3 regions of the Streptomyces sp. NPDC055400 genome follow, and region 2 is predicted to be linked to each of the others. Evidence: riboswitches for the same ligand, from Rfam matches in the RefSeq annotation. Region 2 holds a riboswitch; each other region holds the start of a gene.
What was found. A riboswitch is a leader RNA that binds a small molecule or an ion and turns the genes downstream of it on or off. The one in region 2 is predicted to bind cobalamin.
Positions count from the first base shown of each region.

Region 1: it holds a riboswitch for cobalamin, as region 2 does, so the genes downstream of both, ACWIGU_RS16940 (CbtB domain-containing protein) here and ACWIGU_RS19695 (cobalamin biosynthesis protein) in region 2, are expected to answer to the same signal.
Region 3: it holds a riboswitch for cobalamin, as region 2 does, so the genes downstream of both, ACWIGU_RS08070 (HoxN/HupN/NixA family nickel/cobalt transporter) here and ACWIGU_RS19695 (cobalamin biosynthesis protein) in region 2, are expected to answer to the same signal.

Region 1 is NZ_JBSHLM010000005.1:601,300-608,924, forward strand. Features, by position in the region: gene ACWIGU_RS16910 (2OG-Fe(II) oxygenase family protein) at 1-275, opposite strand, end outside; gene ACWIGU_RS16915 (pirin family protein) at 827-1,792, opposite strand; gene ACWIGU_RS16920 (tetratricopeptide repeat protein) at 1,914-2,267, shown strand; gene ACWIGU_RS16925 (methyltransferase) at 2,467-3,651, shown strand; gene ACWIGU_RS16930 (histidine phosphatase family protein) at 3,733-4,323, shown strand; gene ACWIGU_RS16935 (CbtA family protein) at 4,863-5,621, opposite strand; gene ACWIGU_RS16940 (CbtB domain-containing protein) at 5,642-5,863, opposite strand; cobalamin riboswitch at 5,901-6,055, opposite strand; gene ACWIGU_RS16945 (dihydrolipoyl dehydrogenase family protein) at 6,464-7,625, opposite strand, start outside.
Region 2 is NZ_JBSHLM010000007.1:61,036-68,660, reverse strand. Features, by position in the region: gene ACWIGU_RS19700 (cobyric acid synthase) at 1-898, opposite strand, end outside; gene ACWIGU_RS19695 (cobalamin biosynthesis protein) at 895-1,836, opposite strand; cobalamin riboswitch at 1,948-2,089, opposite strand; gene ACWIGU_RS19690 (hypothetical protein) at 2,200-2,421, opposite strand; gene ACWIGU_RS19685 (anion permease) at 2,437-3,702, opposite strand; gene ACWIGU_RS19680 (lysozyme) at 3,892-4,635, opposite strand; gene ACWIGU_RS19675 (class II aldolase/adducin family protein) at 4,839-5,516, shown strand; gene ACWIGU_RS19670 (alpha/beta hydrolase) at 5,586-6,713, shown strand; gene ACWIGU_RS19665 (hypothetical protein) at 6,870-7,625, shown strand, end outside.
Region 3 is NZ_JBSHLM010000002.1:796,774-804,398, reverse strand. Features, by position in the region: gene ACWIGU_RS08090 (MBL fold metallo-hydrolase) at 1-464, shown strand, start outside; gene ACWIGU_RS08085 (cytochrome P450) at 578-1,801, shown strand; gene ACWIGU_RS08080 (hypothetical protein) at 1,932-2,663, opposite strand; gene ACWIGU_RS08075 (YoaK family protein) at 2,755-3,462, opposite strand; gene ACWIGU_RS08070 (HoxN/HupN/NixA family nickel/cobalt transporter) at 3,505-4,599, opposite strand; cobalamin riboswitch at 4,629-4,852, opposite strand; gene ACWIGU_RS08065 (ArsR/SmtB family transcription factor) at 4,942-5,304, shown strand; gene ACWIGU_RS08060 (inorganic diphosphatase) at 5,340-5,879, opposite strand; gene ACWIGU_RS08055 (GNAT family N-acetyltransferase) at 5,928-6,416, opposite strand; gene rho (transcription termination factor Rho) at 6,477-7,625, opposite strand, start outside.

The sequences.
Region 1 (7,625 bases), on a different contig from region 2:
ACCTGACTGCGGTACTCCCAGCCGGCGTTGAGGTCCTTCTTCAGTGCCTGCCCGCGCTTGATCTCTTCCGGAAGCGCGAAGTATGCCTCGGCGGCGGCGAACGCGGCATCGGTCTCGATGCCGGCGAGGCCGTGGCCGGACAACTGGAAGAAGCCGGTCTCCGTGGCGGCCTGCCACAGCTCGTCAGTGATCTCGGCGCGGCGGCGGTCGAAGTCCGTCAGGTCGACGACCTTGATTTCCCGCGCCTCGGTTGCGGTGCCCGCGGCCCGGCCCATGAGCCGCTCCCGGTCGAGTTCCGCTTCCGCGTTCGGGACGGCCGGTGCGTAGTGATTGGTGGGCAACGTGGTTCTCCCTGTTCGGGGTGGCCCGGGCTGTGCCGGGCGCACGGGGGGAACGAAGCGCGGTCACCGCCCCCGACGCTTCCACCGGCCCGCTTGCGGCGGACCGGGCACGCTCGCGCCCGGCCGTACTGCCGGACGCGACGTGAGCTGGCAGCCCTCGGGCATTTCCCGGCCCGTTGGATGCTGCGCGATGCCTGGAAGTCTTGCCGCCGGTTGTTACGGGGCCGCTACACCGGGTGTCGCTCGCGTAACGGTCTCCCGTACACCGCACCCGCGGCGTACGTCGCCCAAGGGGCCCATACAGCGAGTTGCCCCTCGAACGTCACGGCTGGAACGGATGGCCTCCGACCCTGCCCATGGTCAGTGGTACCGCGCCCGAGTGGCCCGGAACACCCCCGGGGGTTCCGCGGTGCGCATGGGGCGCCGACGGGCCTCGACTTCACCGCCTGCCCGGCCCCGTATAGTTCACGCCGCAAAGATGCAGTTCAACGCACTCGGCCTCGAGGCTTCAGCGGTACGGGCGGCAACTGCGGCGCAGCCAGCGGCTCCCCGTCGTACCCCTTCACCTCCCCGAACCTCGACCCGCCCATCCAGTCTTCGCGGGCCTGAGTGATGTCATCCTGCGACCGGCCGATGAAGTTCCACCACATGATCAGTTCCTCGTCGAACGGCTCGCCGCCGAGGAGCATCAGGGAAGCGTCCGACTCGGCGCGCAGGGGGAGTTCGGTGCGGCCGCAGCCCAGGTAGAGCATGGAGCCGGGCAGGACCGGTACGCCGTCGACGTGAGCCTCGCCCGACATGGACAGGACCGCGTACTCGAAGTCCGGCTCGAGGGGGACGCTGAGATCGGCCCCGCGCGTGAGGCTGAGGTCCGCGCCGACGATGGGCGTGTACGTCGTGCCGGGTGACGCGGCGCCGTCGAGCTCGCCGAGGATCAGGGTCGCGCTCAGACCGGGGGCCGTGACCTTGGGCAGGTCGGCGTGGTGCTCGAAGCGGGGTTCCGTGTGGCGGTGGCTGTCCGGCAGGGCGACCCACAGCTGCGCGCCGTGCAGCAAGCGGGCGTGCGGGCGCGGGCTCTCCTCGGAGTGGCTGATGGCCCGTCCGGACGTCATGAGTCCCAGCTCGCGGGGCCTGATCGTCTGGAGGCTGCCCGTGGAGTCGCGGTGCAGCACCTCCCCCTCGTGCAGCCAGCTCACCGTCTGCAGCCCCATGTGGGGGTGTGGCGGCACCTGCATGCCGGGTTCGTCGGCGATGTCGTCGGGCCCGTAGTGATCGACGAAGGCCCAGGCGCCGACCATGCGGCGGCCGAGGTTCGGAAGCAGCCTGCGGACCTCGGTGGACTCGCCGAGCTTCACGCGCCGGGGGGAGAGGAGTTCACGTACGGGCTCCGCCACGACGAAGCCCCGGCCGCCGCACATGGTCGGCACCGCCTCGCGATCAAGATTGCTCATGGCTCACAACCTAGACCCGTCCCGGCCGTCCCGTCAGGCACGCGTACGGGTGGACCCGCGCGCTCACCAGGACGGAATATGCGCCGGGTCCGTGCCGTTGACAGCGGTCGAGGAGGCACCAGTGGTGAACACGGTCAACTACTACACGCAGGGCACCCCGGCGGAGCGCTGGGAGCGCGCGCGGAAGTTCTTCGACGCCAAGGAGTACACGCTCGCGGCGCAGATCCTCGACGACCTGCTCGCCGAGATCCCCGAGCAGGTGGCGGCGCGGCTGCTGCTGGCCCGCGCGTACTACCACTCGGCCCAGCTGGGCCGCGCCGAGGCCGAGCTGCGCACGGTCGTGGAGCGTGACCCGGTCGAGCACTACGCCCGTCTGATGCTGGGCCGCACCCTGGAGCGCCAGGGCCGCCACGAGGAGGCGGGACCGCATCTGCGGATGGCGGCCGCGTTCGCGGGCGACTTCGGCGACGCCTGAGCGGTACGGCAGGGGACCGTGTGAGCGGTACGGCGGGACCGCCTGAGCCGTGCGGCCGGGACCGCCTCAGCGGTACGGCCGGGGGCGCCCTGTCCGTACGGTCGGGGGCCGGCCGTACGGACGGTCGGCCCCGATTCGGGCACGCTACGGCCCCGCCCCCGGCCCCGCTGATCTGCGGCTCCGCTAGCCTGGCGGGACGATGAGCAACCGTTTCGAGACGTCATGGGGCGAGTTCGACCTCGCCCGCTTCCCCGAGGATCCCCGCGACCCGCTGCGCGCGTGGGATGCCGCGGACGAGTACCTGCTGCGGCATCTCGCCGACAGCGCCACCGGTCTTGCGGGGTCGGTGGTCGTGATCGGCGACCGGTGGGGCGCCCTCGCCACGTCCCTGGCCGGGCACTGCGACCGGCCCACCGCGATCTCCGACTCCTACCTCGGGCAGCGCGCGACCCGCGCCAACCTCGACCGGGCCGGCTTCGACGAGAACGCCGTGCGCCTGCTGACCACCCAGGACACCCCGCCGGAGCGCGTGGACGTCCTGCTCGTACGCGTCCCCAAGAGCCTGGCGCTCCTCGAGGACCAGCTGCACCGCATCGCGCCCGCCGTCCACGAAGACACCGTGGTGATCGGGACCGGCATGGTCAAGGAGATCCACACCTCGACGCTGAAGCTGTTCGAGCGGATCATCGGCCCGACCCGCACCTCCCTCGCCGAGAAGAAGGCGCGGCTCATCTTCACCACGCCGTTCCCGGCGCTCGCCCGGCCGCGGAACCCGTGGCCGCACACGTACGCACTGCCCGACGGCGTCGGCCCCGTGTCGGGCCGGACCGTCACCAATCACGCCGGTGTGTTCTGCGCCGAGCGCCTCGACATCGGCACCCGTTTCCTGCTCCAGCACCTGCCCCGCAGCGAGGGCGCCGAGCGCGTCGTGGACCTGGGCTGCGGCAACGGCGTCGTCGGTACGGCCATGGCGCTGGAGAACCCGCGCGCCGAGATCGTGTTCACGGACGAGTCGTTCCAGGCGGTGGCGTCGGCCGAGGCGACCTACCGGGCGAACATCGACCCCTCTGAACACCCCGAGGCGAGGGCTGAGTTCCTCGTGGGTGACGGTCTCACGGAGCTCCCCGCGGGCAGTGCGGACCTCGTCCTCAACAATCCGCCGTTCCACTCGCACCAGGCGACGACCGCCGCCACGGCCATGCGCATGTTCTCCGACGCGCGGGACGCGCTGCGTCCGGGCGGTGAGCTGTGGGTCATCGGCAACCGCCACCTCGGCTACCACGTGAAGCTGCGCCGCCTGTTCGGCAACAGTGAACTCATCGCCAGCGACCCGAAGTTCGTGGTCCTGCGCGCCGTCAAGAAGGAGCGCGAGCCGCGTTCATAGGCGCGCCGGGCGCCACGAGGGGGAGGCGCGGGCACGGCACGTTGCCCGGTCGCCCCACGCATCAAGGACAGGACCGAACCCGTGACCAGCCGCGTCACCTTGATCTCTGCCGCCACGAGCCGGTCGCTGCGGGAGGCCCGGTTCGATGACGGGTGTCCGCTCGACGCGAGCGCCGCGGCACGGGCCCGGGCGGCGGCCGGTTCCCTGCCCGCGGCCGAGCGGCTGCTGGTCTCCCCCACGGTGCGCTGCCGGGAGACGGCGACGGCCCTCGGACTCGCCGCCGTCGAAGCGCCGGAGCTGGCCGGGCTCGACGTGGGCCGTTGGCGGGGCCTGACGCTCGACGAGGTGAGCGCCGAGGACCCGGCCGGCCTCGCCCTCTGGCTCTCCGAGCCGGCCGCCGCGCCGCACGGCGGGGAGTCCGTACGGGCCCTGTGCGAACGGGTCGCGCGCCGGCTGGACGCGTCGGCGGAGCTCGACGGCCGGACGCTCGCCGTGGTGGAGCCGGAGGTGGTGAGGGCGGTGGCCGTCACGATCCTCGACGCGCCCGGATCGGCGTTCTGGCGGCTCGACGTACCGCCCCTGACGGCGACCGATGTCAGCGGGCGCTCCGGGCGCTGGAATATCCGGCTCGGACGGGCGCTCGGCCCGCCCGAGGACGGCGCCGGGAGCTGACCCGGAGCAGACCCTGAGTAGACCACCTGCTCATCGCTGCTCCCTACTGGCTCGACGGTGAGCAGCACTCCCTTCCAACTGCCTCCGGAGGCCCGCCCGTTGAAGCCCGATGCCGCAGGAGCAGTGCCGCGAGCGCACACCGCAGGCAGTCGCTGTCCGTCGCTCTCGCGGGTTCGTCCGCCTCGCCGTCCGGACCTTCGCTCCCCCGTCGGTCCCGCGGGCCGTGGCACCCGTGCGACGGGCAGCCGACCAGTGACTCGATCTCCCTCAGCAGCTCCTCGCTCTCTTTCGCCCGCTGCGCCAGGACGCGTAATCGCGCGCTCTGACCGCCGATCTGCCGCCTGCCGGCGATCAGTTGCTCGTACTCCTCCAGGGTCAGCGCGACCGCCTCGCGGCCGCCGAGTGTGATGTGGCGCGGTTGGGGGTGTCTGGCCACGCGGGTCTCCGCCCTCGGAAGAAAGCGAGAGGGCCGACCGGATGGTTCCGGCGGCCCTCTGCGCTCGATCGCCTGTCTGGGTCCGGGCTGTGGCGCGGTTCTCTCAGCGGGGTACGGGAGTTGCCTTGCCGCACGCGACGGCCTCGGCGCGCGGGGCGAGCTGACGCTGCGCCAACTCACCGAAGATCAGGCCGAATCCGGTCCACATGGTGAGCTGGATGGCGAGGGCCGAGGTGCGGAACCGCCACAGCAGCGTGGCGGGGAAGTCTCTCGGCACTTCGTTGACGACCGGCAGGAACGCGTACGCGAGCCCGATCGCGAGGACGAAGAAGGCGACCGCGGCCACGGTGGCGTACCAGGTGCCCAGGCGGGGAGCGAGCCGTTTCCCGATGATCACCGCGGCGAGGACGAGGAGCACGCTGAGCAGCATCATCAGGAAGTACAGCGTCGTGCGCTTGCTGATGGTGCCGGGATCGCCGACGGACGGCGGGTTGGCGGGGTACTTCAGGAACGGCACGACGTACACGGCGAGCAGGGCCGTGCCGGCGAGCAGGAGTGCCGTGGCCCGTGGGGTGAAGCGGCCGACGCGTCCGAGCGCGAAGCAGTACGCGAGGGCGGCGATGCCGCCGAAGGCGATGCCGTAGAGCAGCATGCCGGTGGCGAGGCCGCCGGTGGACTGCATGCTGCGGCTGACGACTTCGACCTCGTGGTGGTGCGCGGGTGCGTGGGCCTCCTCGTAGCCGATGGCGCTGTCGACGCTGGGTTCGCCGAGGAGGTAGGCGACGATCAGGGCGAGCAGGCCGGCGCCGAGGCCGGCGAGCATGCCGCGTACGAGAAGGTTTCTCACTGTTGCGGAGTTCATGAGCTTTGCGGCGTCCCTCGTCAGTGGCAGGGGAAGCCGAGCAGGTGGCGGGCGTCGTGCACCCATTCATGCACGCCCTCGCCCGAGACGACGGCCGTGGCGCCCTGCTCGGCGCCGACGAAGTAGAGAAGGACCAGCATCAGGATGCCGAAGAAGACCGCCCAAGGGGCAATCGCCTTCAGGGGCAGTGCTGCGGGAAGAACGGGGGTGGTGGCTGTCGGCTGAGCGACGGTCTGCGCCATGGCAGGACCTCCTCTGGGAGTTCGCGTCCCATCTCGGTGGTGCACAAGTACGACAGCTGCGGGTCTGACTCGCGAGGTCCTTGCCCGTCCGGGCGAGTAGCTCGTCTCACAGTGGCGCGACCGTGCCGGATTCCCACCGGCTTCCGCTTCGCCGTCGTCGATATCGGAGAGACCGTACCGCGTGCGGAGCGCACGGCCAAGACCGGGCCGCCCGGCGTGACCTTGGCCATGACCGGCACCAGGACGTCCTGACCTGCGGTTTGGCAAGTCTCCCTCAGGACGCGGAGGTTCTCAGGAAGCGGATGTACGGGCGCTCGCCCGGCTCGGTGGCCTCGGAGGCCCGGGCGATCTGGACGCGCCGGCGCTCGCCGCCGGACAGGTGTGCCAGTCGCGGTGCGCGCGGTCGGTGAGACCGGTGCGGGCGAGGGCGGACATCCACTCGCCGCGCGTGCCCGGCGCCGACGAGGCTGCGACCCTGCTGCGCAAGGGACTTGAGGCGATTCCCGCCGAGTGGCTCTCCGCGTCCTGGCCCCGGGGTGAGACTGTCCGGGCGGGGGGCATCGTGTCTCGCCCGGACAGCCACGCGCAGAGGGACATCCCTCAGCCGCGGTACGTCTCCAGCAGCCTCAGCCACACCTCGCTCACCGTCGGATACGACGGGACCGCGTGCCACAGGCGGTCGATCGGGACCTCGCCCGCGACGGCGACCGTCGCCGAGTGGACGAGTTCGCCGACGCCCGGGCCGACGAACGTCACGCCCAGGAGGATCTCGCGGTCGAGGTCGACGATCATGCGGGCCCGCCCGCGGTAGCCGTCGCCGTACAGACCGGCCCCCGCCACCGAGGCGATGTCGTAGTCGACGGCGCGGACGCGGTGGCCCGCCGCCTCGGCCTCCGCGAGCGTGAGGCCCGCCGAGCCCGCCTCGGGGTCGGTGAAGACGACCTGCGGGACGGCGGAGTGGTCGGCGGTCGCCGCGTGGGCGCCCCAGCGGTCCGTCTCCAGGAGCGGGATGCCCTGGGCGCGGGCCGCGATGGCCGCGCCCGCGATACGGGCCTGGTACTTGCCCTGGTGGGTCAGCAGCGCGCGACGGTTCACGTCCCCGACCGCATACAGCCAGGTGCTGCCCTCGACGCGGAGGCTGTCGTCGACGGGGAGCCAGGAGCCGGGTTCGAGGCCGACGGTCTCCAGGCCGATGTCTTCGGTGCGGGGCGCGCGGCCCGTGGCGAAGAGGATCTCGTCGGACTCCAGGGTCGAGCCGTCGTCCAGGGTGGTGACGACGGTGCCGCCCTCCCGGGTGACCCCCTTCACGGAGACGCCGGTCCGTACCTCCGCGCCGGCCTCGACGAGGGCCTGGGTGACCAGCTCGCCGGCGAAGGGCTCCATCCGGGACAGCAGCCCCGACCCCCGTACGAGCATCGTGACCTGCGAGCCGAGGGCCTGCCAGGCCGTGGCCATCTCCGCGGCGACGACTCCGCCGCCCACCACGACGAGACGGCCCGGCACCTTCTGCGCGCTGGTGGCCTCGCGGCTCGTCCACGGCTCTACGTCGGCCAGGCCGGGGAGGTCGGGGAGCGCGGCGCGCGTGCCCGTGCAGACCGCGACCGCGTGCCGCGCCGTGAGGACCTGCTCGGTCCCGTCGGGCCCGGTGACCGCGACCCGGCGGGGGCCCGCGAGGCGGCCCTTGCCCCGGTAGAGGTCGGCACCGATGGCCTCCAGCCAGCTCACCTGGCCGTCGTCCTTCCAGTGTGAGGTGTACTCATCA
Region 2 (7,625 bases):
CGACGAGCTCCTCGGCCCGGTCGACGAACCGCACGACGACGCCCGTCTCCGCGGCCAGGGCGTCCACGTCGGTGAAGTTCGACATCAGCGGGACGGCGCAGACGGCGACGCGCAACACGTCCTCGCCGACCGGGGCCGTGGTCTGCGACTCGCGCACGGAACCGCGCAGCGACACGCGCAGCCCGTCCTCCTCGTCGATGCCGAGGCCGTGCCGGAAGGGGAGAACCCCGTACGCGGGGCGCCCGGTCAGGTCCTTGAGCATGTCGAGGCCGGGCTCGAGGAGCGAGACGTCCCCGCGGAACTTGTTGACCAGATAGCCGGCGAGCAGCTCCTGGTCCTCGGGCGCGAGCAGCGCCGTCGTGCCGAAGAACGACGCGAAGACGCCGCCGCGGTCGATGTCGCCGACCACGAGCACGGGCAGCCGCGCGGCCCGGGCGATCCCCATGTTGACGATGTCGGTGCGGCGCAGGTTGATCTCGGCGGGCGATCCCGCCCCTTCACAGATCACGGCGTCATAGCTGCCCCGGAGTTCCTCCAGGCATCCCACGACGGTGTCCAGAAGTGCCGCCTGCCGTCCCCCGTGGTAGCCCCGAGCGCTCAACTCGCCCACCGGCTTGCCCATGAGCACCACCTGGCTGCTCCGGTCACTGCCCGGCTTCAGCAGCACGGGGTTCATCAGGGCGCTCGGCTCGACGCGGGCGGCCTGCGCCTGCATGGCCTGCGCCCGCCCGATCTCGGCTCCCTCGCGCGTGACGAAGGAGTTGAGGGACATGTTCTGCCCCTTGAACGGCGCGACCTTCACCCCCTGCCGCACCAGCCACCGGCAGATCCCCGCGGTGACGACGCTCTTCCCGGCATCGGACGTGGTCCCTGCCACCAGCAGTCCGCCACCACTCACGACTTCCCCCTCCGCAACAGTGCCCGCCCGGCGACACACACGCCGAGGGCCAGCCAGCTCACGCGGCGCGACAGCCGCGCCGCCCGCTCGACGTCGGCGGTCTCCACGGCCCGGCCCGACGCGTTCAGTACGGGCCGGTGCTCGACCCGCCCGCCGTACGACAGAGTCCCGCCGAGCCGCACCCCGAGCGCCCCCGCGAACGAGGCTTCGACGACACCGGCGTTGGGGCTCGGGTGCAGCCGCGCGTCCTCGCGCCACGCGGTGAGCGCGCCGCGCGGACGGCCGCCGGCGACCGCGGCGAGCACGCCGGTCAGCCGCGCTCCCGGCCAGCCCGCCACGTCGTCGAGGCGCGCGGAGGCCCAGCCGTAGCGGCGGTACCTGGCCGACTTGTGCCCGACCATGGCGTCCAGCGTGTTCACGGCGCGGAACGCGACGAGCCCGGGGACGCCGGCGACGGCGCCCCACACGAGCGCGCCCACGACGGCGTCGGAGGTGTTCTCGGCGACGGATTCGACGACGGCCCGCGCGATCCCGTCCGCGTCCAGGGCCTGCGGGTCACGCCCGCACAGATGCGGCAGCCGCTCGCGCGCCGCGTCCACGTCACCGGCGGCCAGCGCGCCCCCGATGGCGCGCGCCTCGCGCCCCAGCGACGTACCGCCGACGACCGCCCAGGTGGCGGCGGCGGTCAGCGCGGCGGAGGCGGCGGGGGAGTGGCGCACGGCGCGCGCGGCGAGGCCGCCGGCGACGGCGGCGCCCCCGGCGCACACGGCGGTGTGCACGGCGCCCCACCCGCGGTGGTCACGCCACAGCACGCGCTCGACGGCGCCCGCGGCCCGCCCGAACGCGGCGACCGGATGCCCGCGGCGCGGATCGCCGATCAGGAGGTCGCCGAGGAGTCCGGCGGCGCTGCCGTACGCGAAGACGCGCTCGGCCCGCACGGTCAGCCCGCCGCTACGGCGAGGGGAACCCTTGTACTCGTTCTGGGCGGGAGCACCCGCAACTGGCAGCCGCGCATGGCGATATGTCCTCACTCAGGGTGTCCACGCCCTGGTTGGAAGAGACCGGCGGCGAGAGTTCCTGGCTCGCGGGGATCACTCCCCGGTGACAGTGGCGGGACCGCGCCGGATTCGCACCGGCTTCCTCTCCTGCTGCCGTAGATGGCCCCGGAAGTCCACCACGCCCCGCGAACGCCCGTCAACTTGCCGTTGACCTGCGAAGGGAGAGTGTGCTGAGGCCCACACGAAGCGGGGTGCCGGACGCCTTCGCGTCCCGCACCCCGCTCTCCTGCCGGTTACCTCCGGTCAGGCGACGATCAGGAAGATCCCGTAGCCGACGGCCGCCGCGCACAGGGCGAAGCAGGCGTACGCGCCGGAGACGGCGAGCCCCGCCGAACCGCCCTGGGCCGCCGCCGACTCCCGCTTGGTGAGCCCGACGATGCCGAGGGTGAACAGGCCCACGAGGGCCACCGTGATCACGAGGCTGACTCCGAACACGGAGCCGAGTGCTGCCCAGTCGATGTGCATAGCGCTGCTGCTTCCTTAGACCGTGGCCGGTCGCGCGGACTCCGCCGAGGGCGGGGCGGGCGGGGCGGGGATGGTGGTCTTCACGTCGGTGCCGAGGTCCGCGACCGTGCCGGCGGGCGGCGGGGTGACGGCCGCGATCGCGGTGGTCACGACGCCGGCGGGCTCCGCCGGAACCTCGGTGTCGTCGTCCGTCACGTTCGTGTGGTCGACCGAGTTGCGCCGGGACAGCGCCCAGATGGTGCCCGCGCCGGCGATCAGGAGCAGCGCGGTGACGGCGACGCCCCACGTGCCCTGCTTGGTGAGGAACTCGGCGCCCGCGCCGACCAGGCCGGCGGCCGGCAGGGTCAGGCCCCAGGCGATGAACATGCGGGTCGCGGTCGACCAGCGGACCACGCCGCCCTTGCGGCCGAGGCCCGCGCCCATCACGGCGCCGGAGCAGACCTGCGTCGTGGAGAGCGAGAAGCCGATGTGCGACGAGGCGAGGATCGCGGTCGCGGCACTGGTCTGGGCGGCGAAGCCCTGCTGCGGCGCGAGCTCCGTGAGGCCCTTGCCCATGGTGCGGATGATGCGCCAGCCGCCGAGGTATGTACCGAGCGCGATGGCCGTACCCGCCGAGACGATGACCCACATCGGGGGGTTGGCACCGGGGTTGAGGACGCCGCCCGTGATCAGGGCGAGCGTGATGATGCCCATCGTCTTCTGTGCGTCGTTCGTGCCGTGCGCCAGCGAGACCAGGCCCGCGGAGGCGATCTGCCCGGCGCGGTAGCCCTTGGCGGTCGCCTTCTGATCGGTCTTGCTGCCGATCTTGTACGTCAGCCGGGTGGCCAGCGTCGCGGCGATGCCCGCCACGAGCGGCGCGGCGACGGCCGGCAGGAGGATCTTGGTGACGACCGTGCCGCCGTCGATCGACGACCAGCCCATCGACATGACGGCGGCGCCGATAAGGCCGCCGAAGAGCGCGTGGGACGAGCTGGAGGGCAGGCCCACCAGCCACGTCAGCAGATTCCAGAGGATGGCGCCCACCAGCGCGGCGAAGATGACCTCGGTCTTCAGTCCGTCCTCGTTGATGATGCCGCCGGAGATCGTCTTGGCGACCTCCACGGAGAGGAAGGCTCCGACGAGGTTCAGCACGGCGGACATGGCCACCGCCGTCTTGGGCTTGAGAGCGCCGGTCGAGATGGTGGTGGCCATCGCGTTGGCTGTGTCGTGGAAACCGTTCGTGAAGTCGAACACGAGAGCGGTGACGATCACGATCCCGAGGAGAAGCGTGATGTGTTCCATTTACCCAGGCTTCTGTTGGACGTCAGTGGCTCGGTGAACGTAGGCAACCTGAGTGAACGGAAGATGAACTGGGGCGGGCGGTGCGGTGACTCGAAGCGGAGTGCCGCCACTCCGTTGGAAGCGGGGTGGCGGCGCGGGGCCGTTCGTGAAGCGGAACGGTGGCTCAATCAAGCGGAAGTAGGCCTTCCGCTAGCCGCGGGCGAACCTCCGCAACTGGGTCTGTGAACCGTTGAAGAGATTCTGGTCACCCGGCAGTCCGCCGCTGTTGTCGTACTGCCAGAACGTCCAGTACGACCAGCCCGACGGCAGCGCCCCGGCGGACTCGTCGTAGCGGGCGAGCCATAGCGCGTGGTTGCCTGCGAAGGCGGTGCTGTTGCCCGTGCACTTCTTCCACCAGTGGTAATTGGTGTAGATCACCGGCCGGCGGCCCGTCCTGCGCCGCACCTCGTCGCTGAACGACCTGATCCAGGAGATCATCTTCCCCTTGCTCAGGCCGTAGCACTTCTTCGAGCTGTACGGGTTGTACTCGATGTCGAGCGCCGGCGGCAGCGTCCAGCCGTCCGCCCGCCACCCGCCCCCGTTGCGCACGAAGTACGAGGCCTGCGTCCGGCCGGACGACTTGTTCGGGAGCGCGAAGTGGTACGCGCCGCGGATGATGCCCGCGCTGCGCGCTCCGTTGTACTGCCGGCTGAAGTAGGGATTGAGATAGGTGGTGGACTCGGTCGCCTTGACGTAGACGAACCGTGCGCCCTTGCTCTTGGCCTTCTGCCAGTTGACGTTCTTCTGGTGCGACGAGACGTCGTGCCCCTTGGTGCCGCCCGCCGCGGACGCCGGAGCCTGTGCGAGAGCGGTCCCCCCGAACGTCAGGGCGGCGAGTGATGTCGCGGTCGCGATGTGCGCGCGGCGACGGGACGGTTTGTGACCACGAGCCATATTTCCCCCCGGAATGGCGACGTGCATGACAAATCCCACCGGAGGCTACCGGAAGATCCCCCTGAGCCCGTCGATCTCCAGCCAATCGTTTCCAGGCGGGCATTCATGCCCATTCGTGCGCTTCCGGACTCCTCGGCTCCGCACTAAAGTGCCCGGGCGCCACGATCCGCACCGGCCCGCCGGGCGGCTGGCAGGATGCGGGCATGGCGCAGGAACCGGTCGAGACAGGGCAGGGCGCGGACGGACTCGCGCAGGCATGGAGCGCGCTCGTGGCGACGGCCCGGCGCACCGTCACCGATGGCCTCGTCGTCGGGACCTCGGGAAACGTCTCGGTGCGCATCGGCGACACCGTCCTCGTCACGCCCAGCGGGGTCCCCTACGACGAGCTCACCCCGGACGACCTCGTCGCCGTCGGCCTCGACGGCGGGCAGCGCGCCGGAACCCTGACCCCGACCAGCGAACTCCCGATGCATCTGGCGGTCTACCGCGCGACGCCCGCCCGCGCCGTCGTGCACACCCACGCGGTCCACGCCACCGCCGTCTCCACCCTCGTGCCCGAGCTCCCGCTCATCCACTACATGGCCGCGGCCCTCGGCGGACCCGTCCGGGTTGCCCCGTATGCGACGTACGGCACCGAGCGGCTGGCCGAGAACGTGCTCGACGCTCTCAAGGGGCGGACGGGCTGCCTGCTCCAGAACCACGGCACCCTCACCTACGGCGACACCCTCGCCGCCGCCTACGACCGCACGGCCCAGCTCGAATGGCTGTGCCGCGTCTGGCTCACCGCGAGCGCCCATCCCCACCACACGCCGACGCTCCTCACCCGCGACCAGGTGCGCGAGGTGGAGGAGAAGCTGCGGGGGTACGGGCAGCCGGGCTGAACCGGCACCCGTCGGCCCGCCGGCCCCGCCCCACTGGCCGGTCGGAGCCCGGGCGCGGACACTGGGACGGTGCGCACCGCCAGAGCGACGGCCGCTGCCGTCACCGCAGTCATCGGTGCCGGCGCGGCCGCGATCGCGGTCGGCCGGTTCGCCAGCGATGCCGCCCTCAAGGCGCCCGCGGGCCGGCCCCTGCCCACCGAGCCACGCCTCACCGTCCACGCCACCGCCGCGGGCCAGATCACGCTCACCCGCGACCTGGCCTCCCTGCGCCCGGGCACGTACGGCCTGAGCGGCGACGGATTCCACGCCGTGGTCGGGCCCGTACTCGAGTCAGCCCCGCACGCGGCGGACGCCGTCGTGCGCCGCCTGGAGCGCGTCACCCACGGCTCCCTCGAACCCGGCGCCAAGGCATGGCTCACCCCCCAGGTCCACATCGGCGACCCCAAGGCGGCACTCGGCCTCGACCACGCCGATATCGATATCCCCGGCGAACTGGGCGCGCTCCCCGCCTGGTTCCTCCCCGGAGCCCGCGACACCTGGGTCATCACCGTCCACGGCCTGGGCACCACACGCGAGCACCCCATGGTCCTCATGGACTTCCTGCACCGCCACCGCTTCCCCGTGCTCGCCCTCGCCTACCGCGGCGACCTCGGAGCTCCCCGCTCCCCGGACGGCCTCGGCCACCTCGGCGAGACGGAGTGGCGCGACCTGGACGCCGCGATCCGCTATGCCGTGCGCTACGGCGCGCAACGCGTCATCGTGCACGGCTGGTCGACCGGCGCCGCCATGGCCCTGCACGCGGCGTCCCATTCCGCTTTGCGCGACCGCATCCGCGGGCTCGTGCTCGACTCACCCGTCCTCGCCTGGGACGTGACGCTGCGTGCCCTCGCCGGGGCCCGCCGTGTCCCCGGGCCCCTGCTGCCCCTCGCGGTCCGCGCCGCCCAGGGCCGCACCGGGCTGCACGGCGACCGCCTCGACACCGCCGCCCACCCCGAGGCACTCAAGGTGCCCACGCTCGTGGTGCACGGCCCCGGCGACGAGATCGCCCCCTGGGCCCTGTCCCGCGAACTGGCCGCCCGGCGCCCCGACTTGGTCTCGCTGCACACGGTGGACGATGCCCCGCACGGAGCCATGTGGAACGCCGACCCGCAGACGTACGAGGAGACGCTCCGCCGCTTCCTCACCCCCCTCATGTAGCTCCTCACGGCTCCGTTTACGCGCGGGAAAGATGTGCAGGAAGGCCCGCGTAGACCCCCGGCGCACGCCGGTCCGCGGACCCTCCCGCGACGCCCGCAAAGAGCCCCGAAACGATTCCGTTTGGGTTTTCGGACCGTCAACCGGAAGACTGCCCCCGTGACGTCCCGTATCCCGCGCGACTCCAGGCTCCGACTCGTCCGCCCGCGCACCCTCGCCGCCGCCCCCGTGCGGACCGACGGAGTGGTGACCCAGGCACGCCCGCCCCGCCCGGCGCCCCGCCCGCCGGAGGGCACCCCACCCCCGGCGGAACTGGCCCGCATGGCCCGCCGCGGCCTCGCCGACGCCGTCCGCGTGGCCCGCTGGGCCGACGCCGTCCTCAGCCCCGGCAGCGGCCACGGCACCCCCGACGGCAGGGGCGCCCTGTCCCGCCCCACCGCCGAACGCGCGGCGGCCGACCTGGACCTGACCCCGCGACAGGTCCGCGCCGACTGGGACACCGCACGCCTCGCGGGCCTCGTCGAGGTGCACGGCGACAGCGCGCGCCCCGGCTGGCGCCTGCGCGCCTGGGACCGCGACGACACCGCCGTGCTGCGCGGCTGGGTCGCGCTGTTCGACGCCTGGTCCCTGGCCCACCCCGCCGGCGAGAGCCTGGAGGCCGCCGCGGTCGCCGAGGTCGTCTCGGCGATGCCCCAGGTGCTCTCCCTCCTCCAGCTCTCGGCCGGCCCGGTCCCCGTACCGCAGCTCCTCGATCTGCTCGGCCAGCGCGTCGAGGAACTGCGCACGGAACGCTGCGAGATCCCCTACGGCCCGCAGCCCGAGCCCGCCGACACCGCGACCGCCACCACCGGCACCCCCCTCCCCCCGCTCCTCGACTGGGCCCTGCACGGCCTCGCCGCCGTCGGCGCCCTCACC
Region 3 (7,625 bases), on a different contig from region 2:
CGGATCGTGACAGTGCCTGGGAGTTCTTCGGGTTCGCGGACGACGAGGGCCGGGTGGCCCGCGTCGACCTGGGCGGCCGGGTGCTGGAGTGCCTGGCCACACCGGGCCACCATGCGGCGGCCGTCACCTACTACGACCCGCACACGGGTTTTCTGCTCACCGGCGACACGGTGTATCCCGGACGGCTGTACGTCGAGGACTGGGCGGCGTTCACCGAGTCCATCGACCGCATGGTCGAGTTCGCGGGCACCCGTACGGTCACCCACATCCTGGGCTGCCACATCGAGATGAGCAGCAAGCCGGGTGTCGACTATCCGGTCCTGACAACCTGTCAGCCGGACGAGCCGCCGCTGGAGATGACGGTCGGGCAACTGCGGGACATCCGCCGCGCGATCGAGGAAATCGGTGACCGGCCCGGCCGGCACGTCTTCCCCGACTTCATCATCTGCCGCTCGGACGACTGAGTGCCCCGGCCTGGCACGTCGGCGGTCACCAAGATCCCCGAGGGGGGTCTGTCTCCGCCGACGGATGATCAATAACCTGGTGGGCGTTGCCTGTTACTGACCGAGGGAGCTTCATGTCCACCGCACAGGTCCCCGACATACTGTCGCCGGAGTTCGCCGAGAATCCGTACCCGGCCTACGCGGCCATGCGTGAGCACGCTCCGCTCATCTGGCACGAGGCCACGCAGAGTTACGTCATCTCGCGGTACGCCGATGTCGAGCGCGTCTTCAAGGACAAGGAGTCGCAGTTCACGACCGACAACTACAACTGGCAGATCGAGCCCGTCCACGGCAGGACGATCCTCCAGCTCAGCGGGCGTGAGCACGCGGTCCGCCGGGCCCTCGTCGCACCGGCGTTCCGCGGCAGCGACCTCCAGGAGAAGTTCCTGCCCGTCATCGAGCGCAACTCCCGTGAACTGATCGACACGTTCCGCGCCACCGGCTCCGTGGACCTCGTGGACGCCTACGCCACCCGCTTCCCCGTCAACGTGATCGCCGACATGCTGGGCCTCGACAAGGCAGACCACGCGCGGTTCCACGGCTGGTACACCACCGTCATCGCGTTCCTCGGCAACCTGTCCGGCGACAAGGACGTCGCGGCGGCCGGTGAGCGCACCCGCGTCGAGTTCGCCGAGTACATGATCCCGGTCATCCGGCAGCGCCGGGACAATCTCGGCGACGACCTGCTCTCCTCGCTCTGCGCCGCCGAGGTCGACGGCGTCCGCATGAGCGACGAGGACATCAAGGCGTTCTGCAGCCTGCTCCTCGCGGCGGGCGGCGAGACCACCGACAAGGCCATCGCCAGCATCTTCGCCAACCTGCTCACCCACCCGAAGCAGCTCGACGCCGTCCGCGAGGACCGCTCGCTGATCGCCCGCGCCTTCGCCGAGACGCTGCGCTACACCCCGCCGGTCCACATGATCATGCGCCAGTCGGCGACCGACGTGGAGGTGAGCGGCGGCACGATCCCCGCGGGAGCGACCGTCACCTGTCTGATCGGCGCCGCCAACCGCGACGCGGACCGCTACGCGGAGCCCGACCGCTTCGACATCTTCCGCGAGGACCTCACCGCGACGACCGCGTTCTCGGCGGCGGCCGACCATCTCTCTTTCGCGCTCGGCCGGCACTTCTGCGTCGGCGCGCTGCTCGCCAGGGCCGAGGTCGAGATCGGGGTCGGCCAGCTCCTCGACGCGATGCCCGAACTGCGGCTCGCCGACGGCTTCGACCCGGTGGAACAAGGGGTGTTCACCCGCGGCCCGCAGTCCCTGCCGGTGCGGTTCACCCCCGTCGCGGCCTGAACCGCGGTGCTGGGAACGGCAGTTGACAGGTCTCGTGATGAAGGTGACTGTCGGCAACGCGCGGTTGGTCGGCGCTTCGACGGACGTACGGCGCGCCTGCCTCGGACGTGACGGTTGGCGGATGGACCGGTCAGTCCTCGCGCGGGGCGCGCGTCCTGCGCCACAGCAGGTAGCCGGCGCCGCCCGTGAGCGCCGCGCCGAAGCCGATCCTGCCCAGGTCCACGCCGCCGCCGGCGGTGCTGCCGACTCCGGCGCGTGCGCCGCGGTAGCCGTCGCGGTTCACGTTCATCGGGGTGCTCCACTGCCTGCCGTCGGGGCACGCTCCCTGCACGGACACCTGCGAGCTGGACTCGGCCCCGACGGCGAGGCGTGCCGTGCCCCGGTACTGCGTGCGGCCGTCCTGCCCGATCCCGCCGCCCAGCTGGGGGAGCGTGACGGAGCCGCCGGCGAAGGCCTGGGAGCGGGCCGTGATGGAGCCCCGCCCGCCGCGGGCGCAGTAGACCGTGATCTCGGCGGTGGACGAGGCCCCCACCACCGCGGACGGCGAGAGGCGTGCCTCCGCGTAGGACTCGCCGTCCGACGAGCCCCGGTCGCGGGTTCCGCCGTCCGGGCCTCCGTCGCGGGTTCCGCCGTCCGGTCCTCGGTCGCGGGTTCCGCCGTCCGGGCCCAGGTCGCGGGTCTCGTCGTCCGAGTCGGCTCGGGTCAAGGGGTCGGTCCGGCCCACCGAGTCGGTCCGGCTCACCTCGTCGGGTGCGGTCACCGAGGCGGGCGCCTTGACGGGCTCGTGTGCGCTCACGGACCCGGGCGCGAGCGCGGTCAGGCAGGCGGTTGTCGTGATGACGGTGGCTATCGGGCAGAACATGAGGCGTCTCCGGTCCCTGTGCCGCAGCGGCAGGGGGAGCTGCGGTCCTGGTCAGGACGCTAGTGAGCCCGGGCGGGCGGCGCCCGCAGGACTAGGCCGATCGGAGGTCGTCCCCGTCGGCGGCCGGTTCGCGATATCCGGCCGCGGCGGCCGCCACGAGCAGGGTGCAGACGAGGAGCGGCCAGCCGAGACCGTGGTGCAGCACGAGCAGCGCGCCGAGCGCGGCGCCCACCAGCATGGCCACCACGGAGACGATCCGGCGCCCCGCTCGCGGATCGGTGCCGCCCGCGAGCGAGGACTCCGAGGCGAGCCCGGTCAGCGTCATCGTGAGGACCGTCGTGGTCATGTCCGGGACCGCGAGCTTGCGCACCGTCGCGTTGCGCAGCCCCATCGCCCACGCGAGGACCGCGATGAGCGCGTACACAGCCCCGCCCGGCCACGCGAACGCGACGGCCGTCGCCACGGCGAGCAGGACGGCCTCGGTGACGAACACCGACCGCACCCAGGTCTCCCGCGCCCGCCCGGCGAACACCCCGGTCAGCCGCCCGGCGCACACGGCCCCCGCGAGGAACGCGCCGAGGGAGGTGACCGACCCGAGGACGGAGAACCCGGGAGCGCCCGCGGCGGCGAAGCCGATGATGATGACGTTGCCGGTCATGTTCGCCGCGAAGACGCGGCCGAGGCCCAGATAGCTGACCGCGTCGACGAAGCCGCTCACGACCGTGAGGACCGTGAGGGCCGCGGGAAGGGCGGACCTGCGTGGCACGGGCGCCGCTGGTGGAACGCTGGCTTCACTCACGCGCACGACCATACGGAGTCCCGGTCCCGGCGGCCCGCCGGATCACGTCCGCACGGCCCACCGTTCCTCGACCTTCGCGAGCCGCCAGTACCCGATGGCGGCCGCCCAGACGACGACGAACAGGCCCACGATGATGAACCCGACGTTGTCCAGGTCGAGCTCCGCTATCCAGCCGGTCACCGAGTCCCGCAGGCCGAGCTTGTCGTGCAGGACGCCCACGAGCTCGATGGTGCCGATCAGGAACGCGACGGCGATCGACAGGCCGGTGATGGCCAGGTTGTAGAACACCTTGCGCACCGGGTTCGAGAACGCCCACTGGTACGCGAAGTTCATGAACGTCCCGTCCAGGGTGTCGAACAGGCTCATACCGGCGGCGAACAGGAGCGGCAGGCACAGGATCGCGTACCAGGGCAGTCCGGCCGCCGCGCCGCTGCCCGCCATCACCATCAGCGTGACCTCGGTCGCCGTGTCGAAGCCGAGGCCGAAGAGGAAGCCGAGGGGGAACATCTGGCCGGGCCGGGTGATGGACTTGGTGAACCGGCCGAGGATCCGGTTCATGAACCCCCGTGAATCCAGGTGCTGTTCGAGCTCCGCCTCGTCGTACGAGCCCGCGCGCATGGCCCGGAACACCCGCAGGATCCCCACCAGGGCGACGAGGTTGAGCGCCGCGATGAGGTAGAGGAAGGAGCCGGAGATCGTGGTGCCCATGACGCCGAGCGTCTGATGGGTGGCGGACCCCTCGTTCATGATCCGCCCGGCGAGCTGGGTGCCGCCGGCGATCAGCGCGGCGAGCACGACCACGACGCTGGAGTGGCCGAGCGCGAACCAGAACCCCACCGACACCGGGCGCTTGCCGTCGGCCATCAGCTTGCGGGTGGTGTTGTCGATCGCGGCGATGTGGTCCGCGTCGAACGCGTGCCGCATGCCCAGCGTGTACGCGGTGACGCCGAGGCCGATGCCGAAAGCCTTCGACCCCACCTCGTAGTGCTCCGGCACGACGAGCAGGAACAGCACGCCGAACGCGACGACATGGAGTGCGGCGATCACCGCGAGGAGCCCGGCGGTGCGGACGGTGTCCTCGCGCCGCCAGTGGAACGCGTCGCGTCCGGTCGCCGGGGACTTTACGGGCAGGGCCATGCGGTCACGCTCCAACACCTCGTGGAATCACTTCGTGAGATGCCGTGGCCGGTCTCCTGGCTGACGGGTGTCCGCGTCCGCTCCTGCCTTCCCAGCTGCGCGCGGCAGCCAGTGGCGTGGTGGGGCGAGGCGTCCCGGATCGTCTCGTTGCCGAGGGACCCGGGGCCCGATCACAGTGGCGAGGGCCGCTTCGGTCTGGGTCCTTTGAGGGACCGTCACCGAATTCCCGAGCACCACGGCCCGCCCACACTAGAGGCCGGTCGGCGACGCCTGCAAGGCTGCACAGCTGCGTAGGTGTGCGCGGGTATTCAAGATCACATCGGTGGCTGCGAGGATGGCGCCATGCATCTCGTCCCTGCCGAGCGCGCCGACCGCCGCACGATCGACGGCCACCGGGTCTGCGAAGCCATCGCCGCCATCGGTGAGCCCGGACATGTCCGCGCCTGGGCCGACCGGTTCTCCCTGCTCGCCGATCCCCGCCGCCTCGCACTGCTCCTCGCGCTGTACCGGGCGGGACCCCTGGCCGTGTCGGATCTCGCCGTCGCGACGGGCATGAACGACCCGGCGGTCTCGCAGGCGCTGCGGCTGCTGCGCGCGGCCGGAGTGGTCGAGGGGGAGAAGGAGGGCAGGATCGTGCGCTACCGCGTCGTCGACGCGGCGACCGCGGACCTTCTCGAGCACTGCGCGACGGACGGCGCGCACTGACACGTGCGCGCCGTCGTGGCCGGCTCCTCTGTCCTTCAGTCCTGTCGGCCGTCGGCCCGGCGGCGCGCGGCGGCGATCTCCGCGTACGTGAGGTCGCGCCCCTCCCAGTGCGAGCCCTCGGCGGACTTGCCGGGCTCCAGATCCTTGTAGACCTCGAAGAAGTGCGTGATCTCCAGGCGGTCGAACTCGGGGATGTCCTCGATGTCCTGCACGGAGGTATGGCGCGGATCGTGCGCGGGCACGCACAGGACCTTCTCGTCCATGCCCTTCTCGTCCCGCATCACGAACATGCCGATGGCGCGGCACTCGACGGTGCAGCCGGGGAACGTCGGATCGCCCACCAGGACGAGCGCGTCGAGCGGATCGCCGTCCCGCCCGAGCGTGCCCTCGATGTATCCGTAGTCCGCGGGGTACTGGGTGGAGGTGAACAGCATCCGGTCGAGCCTGATCCGGCCGACGGAATGGTCCATCTCGTACTTGTTGCGGGAGCCTTGGGGGATCTCCACGGTGACGTCGAACGCGTGGACCGCGTCGGTGCCGTGGGCTGCGTCGGTGTGTCGGACCTCGTTGTCCAAGCCGGCCTCCTCGTCCACCCCGAGTGTCCCCCCGGGAGCGCGGGCGCGTCAGCCGATCGGGAACTCCAATTCGGGCCTGTCCCACATCACGGCGGGCGGGCTGGCGGCGACCGTGCCGGTGGGTACGGCTCCCGCGCTGCGGTAGAAGCCCTCGGCGGGCGGGTGCGAGACCACGCGGACCGAGGTGAGTCCTGCCGCGCGCGCCTCGTCCTTCATATGGGTGACGAGCAGCCGCCCGATGCCGAGTCCCTGCGCCGCGTCGGCGACGAACATCAGGTCGAGCTCCGGCGGCACCAGCGTGAGCGCGTAGAAACCGAGCACCAGGTCATCGGCGCCGACCGCGGCGAAGACGCGATGGGCCTCGATGTAGTCGGGCCCCACCCGGTAGCCGGCCACCATCGACGCGTACGGGGCCTCGTAGGCGCGTGACGTGCGGACGAGCCGGGTCAGCCGCTTGGCGTCACGGGCGGTCGCCCGGCGCACCCGGACCGTCCCGCCGTCCCCCGCGCTTCCCGCAGCAGTAATGCTCGAAGTCATGGTGAGAGTATTACGCATTCTGCCGCGCCGATCGACCCGGGACGGTGCGTGCCGGGCGTCTCACGCGGTGGGAACGGTGGACTGCACCTGCCGCAGGAACGTCGCGTTGTCCGGTGTCTGCCGGATCCGCTCGACGAGCGTCTCGAGCCCCGCGTGTCCGTCCCGCGACTGAAGCGCCCGCCGCAGACCGCGTACGACCGCCAACTCGGCCTCAGGCAGGAGGAGTTCATCGCGACGCGTGCCGGACTGGGTGAGGTCGACGGCGGGGTGGATCCGGCGCTCGGCGAGGCCGCGGTCGAGGCGGATCTCCATGTTGCCCGTGCTCTTGAGCTCCTCGAAGAAGTAGTCGTCGGCGCGGGAGCCGGTGTCGACGAGCGCGGTGGCGAGGATGGTGAGCGAGCCGCCCTCCTCGGCGAGCCTCGCCGCGCCGAAGAACCGCTTGGGGCCGATCAGCGCGGAGGCGTCGACACCGCCGCTGAGCGTACGGCCGCCGGACGAGGCCGTGTTGTTGTGGGCGCGGCACAGGCGCGTCAGGGAGTCCAGGAGAATGACGACGTCACGGCCGTCCTCGACGAGCCGCTTGGCGCGCTCGACGGCGAGTTCGGCCAGCGCGATATGCGCCTTCGCGGGCTGGTCGAAGGTCGAGGCGAAGACCTCGCCGCGCACCGAGCGCCGCATGTCGGTGACCTCCTCCGGCCGTTCGTCGAGGAGCACCACCATCAGATGGGCCTCGGGGTGGTTCGTGGCGACGGACGCGGCGAGCTGCTGGAGCAGCACCGTCTTGCCGGTCTTGGGCGGCGCCACGATCAGCCCGCGCTGCCCCTTGCCGATGGGGGTGAACAGGTCGACGACGCGGGGTGTCACGCCGCCCTTCGCGGTTTCGAGGCGCAGCTGCTGCCGCGGGTGCAGGGGAGTGAGGTCACCGAACCGGGGCCGCCCGCGCAGCTCCTGGACGGGGCACCCGTTGACCTGCCCGACCTCGGCGAGGACGCGCGGCCTGCCGCAGGTCCCCTGGATCAAGTCGCCTTTGCGCAGGCCGAGTCGGCGGATCAGGGTGGTCGGAACCTGGACGTCGTGCGACGTCGGCAGGAGGTCGGCGAGGCGCAGGAACCCGGGCCCGTTGCCCGAGGTGTCGAGGACGCCCGCGGCCTGGACCGCGACCTCCTTCGGCTGCGTCGTGAACGCCTTTGTGGTGGGGGGTTCGAGTGT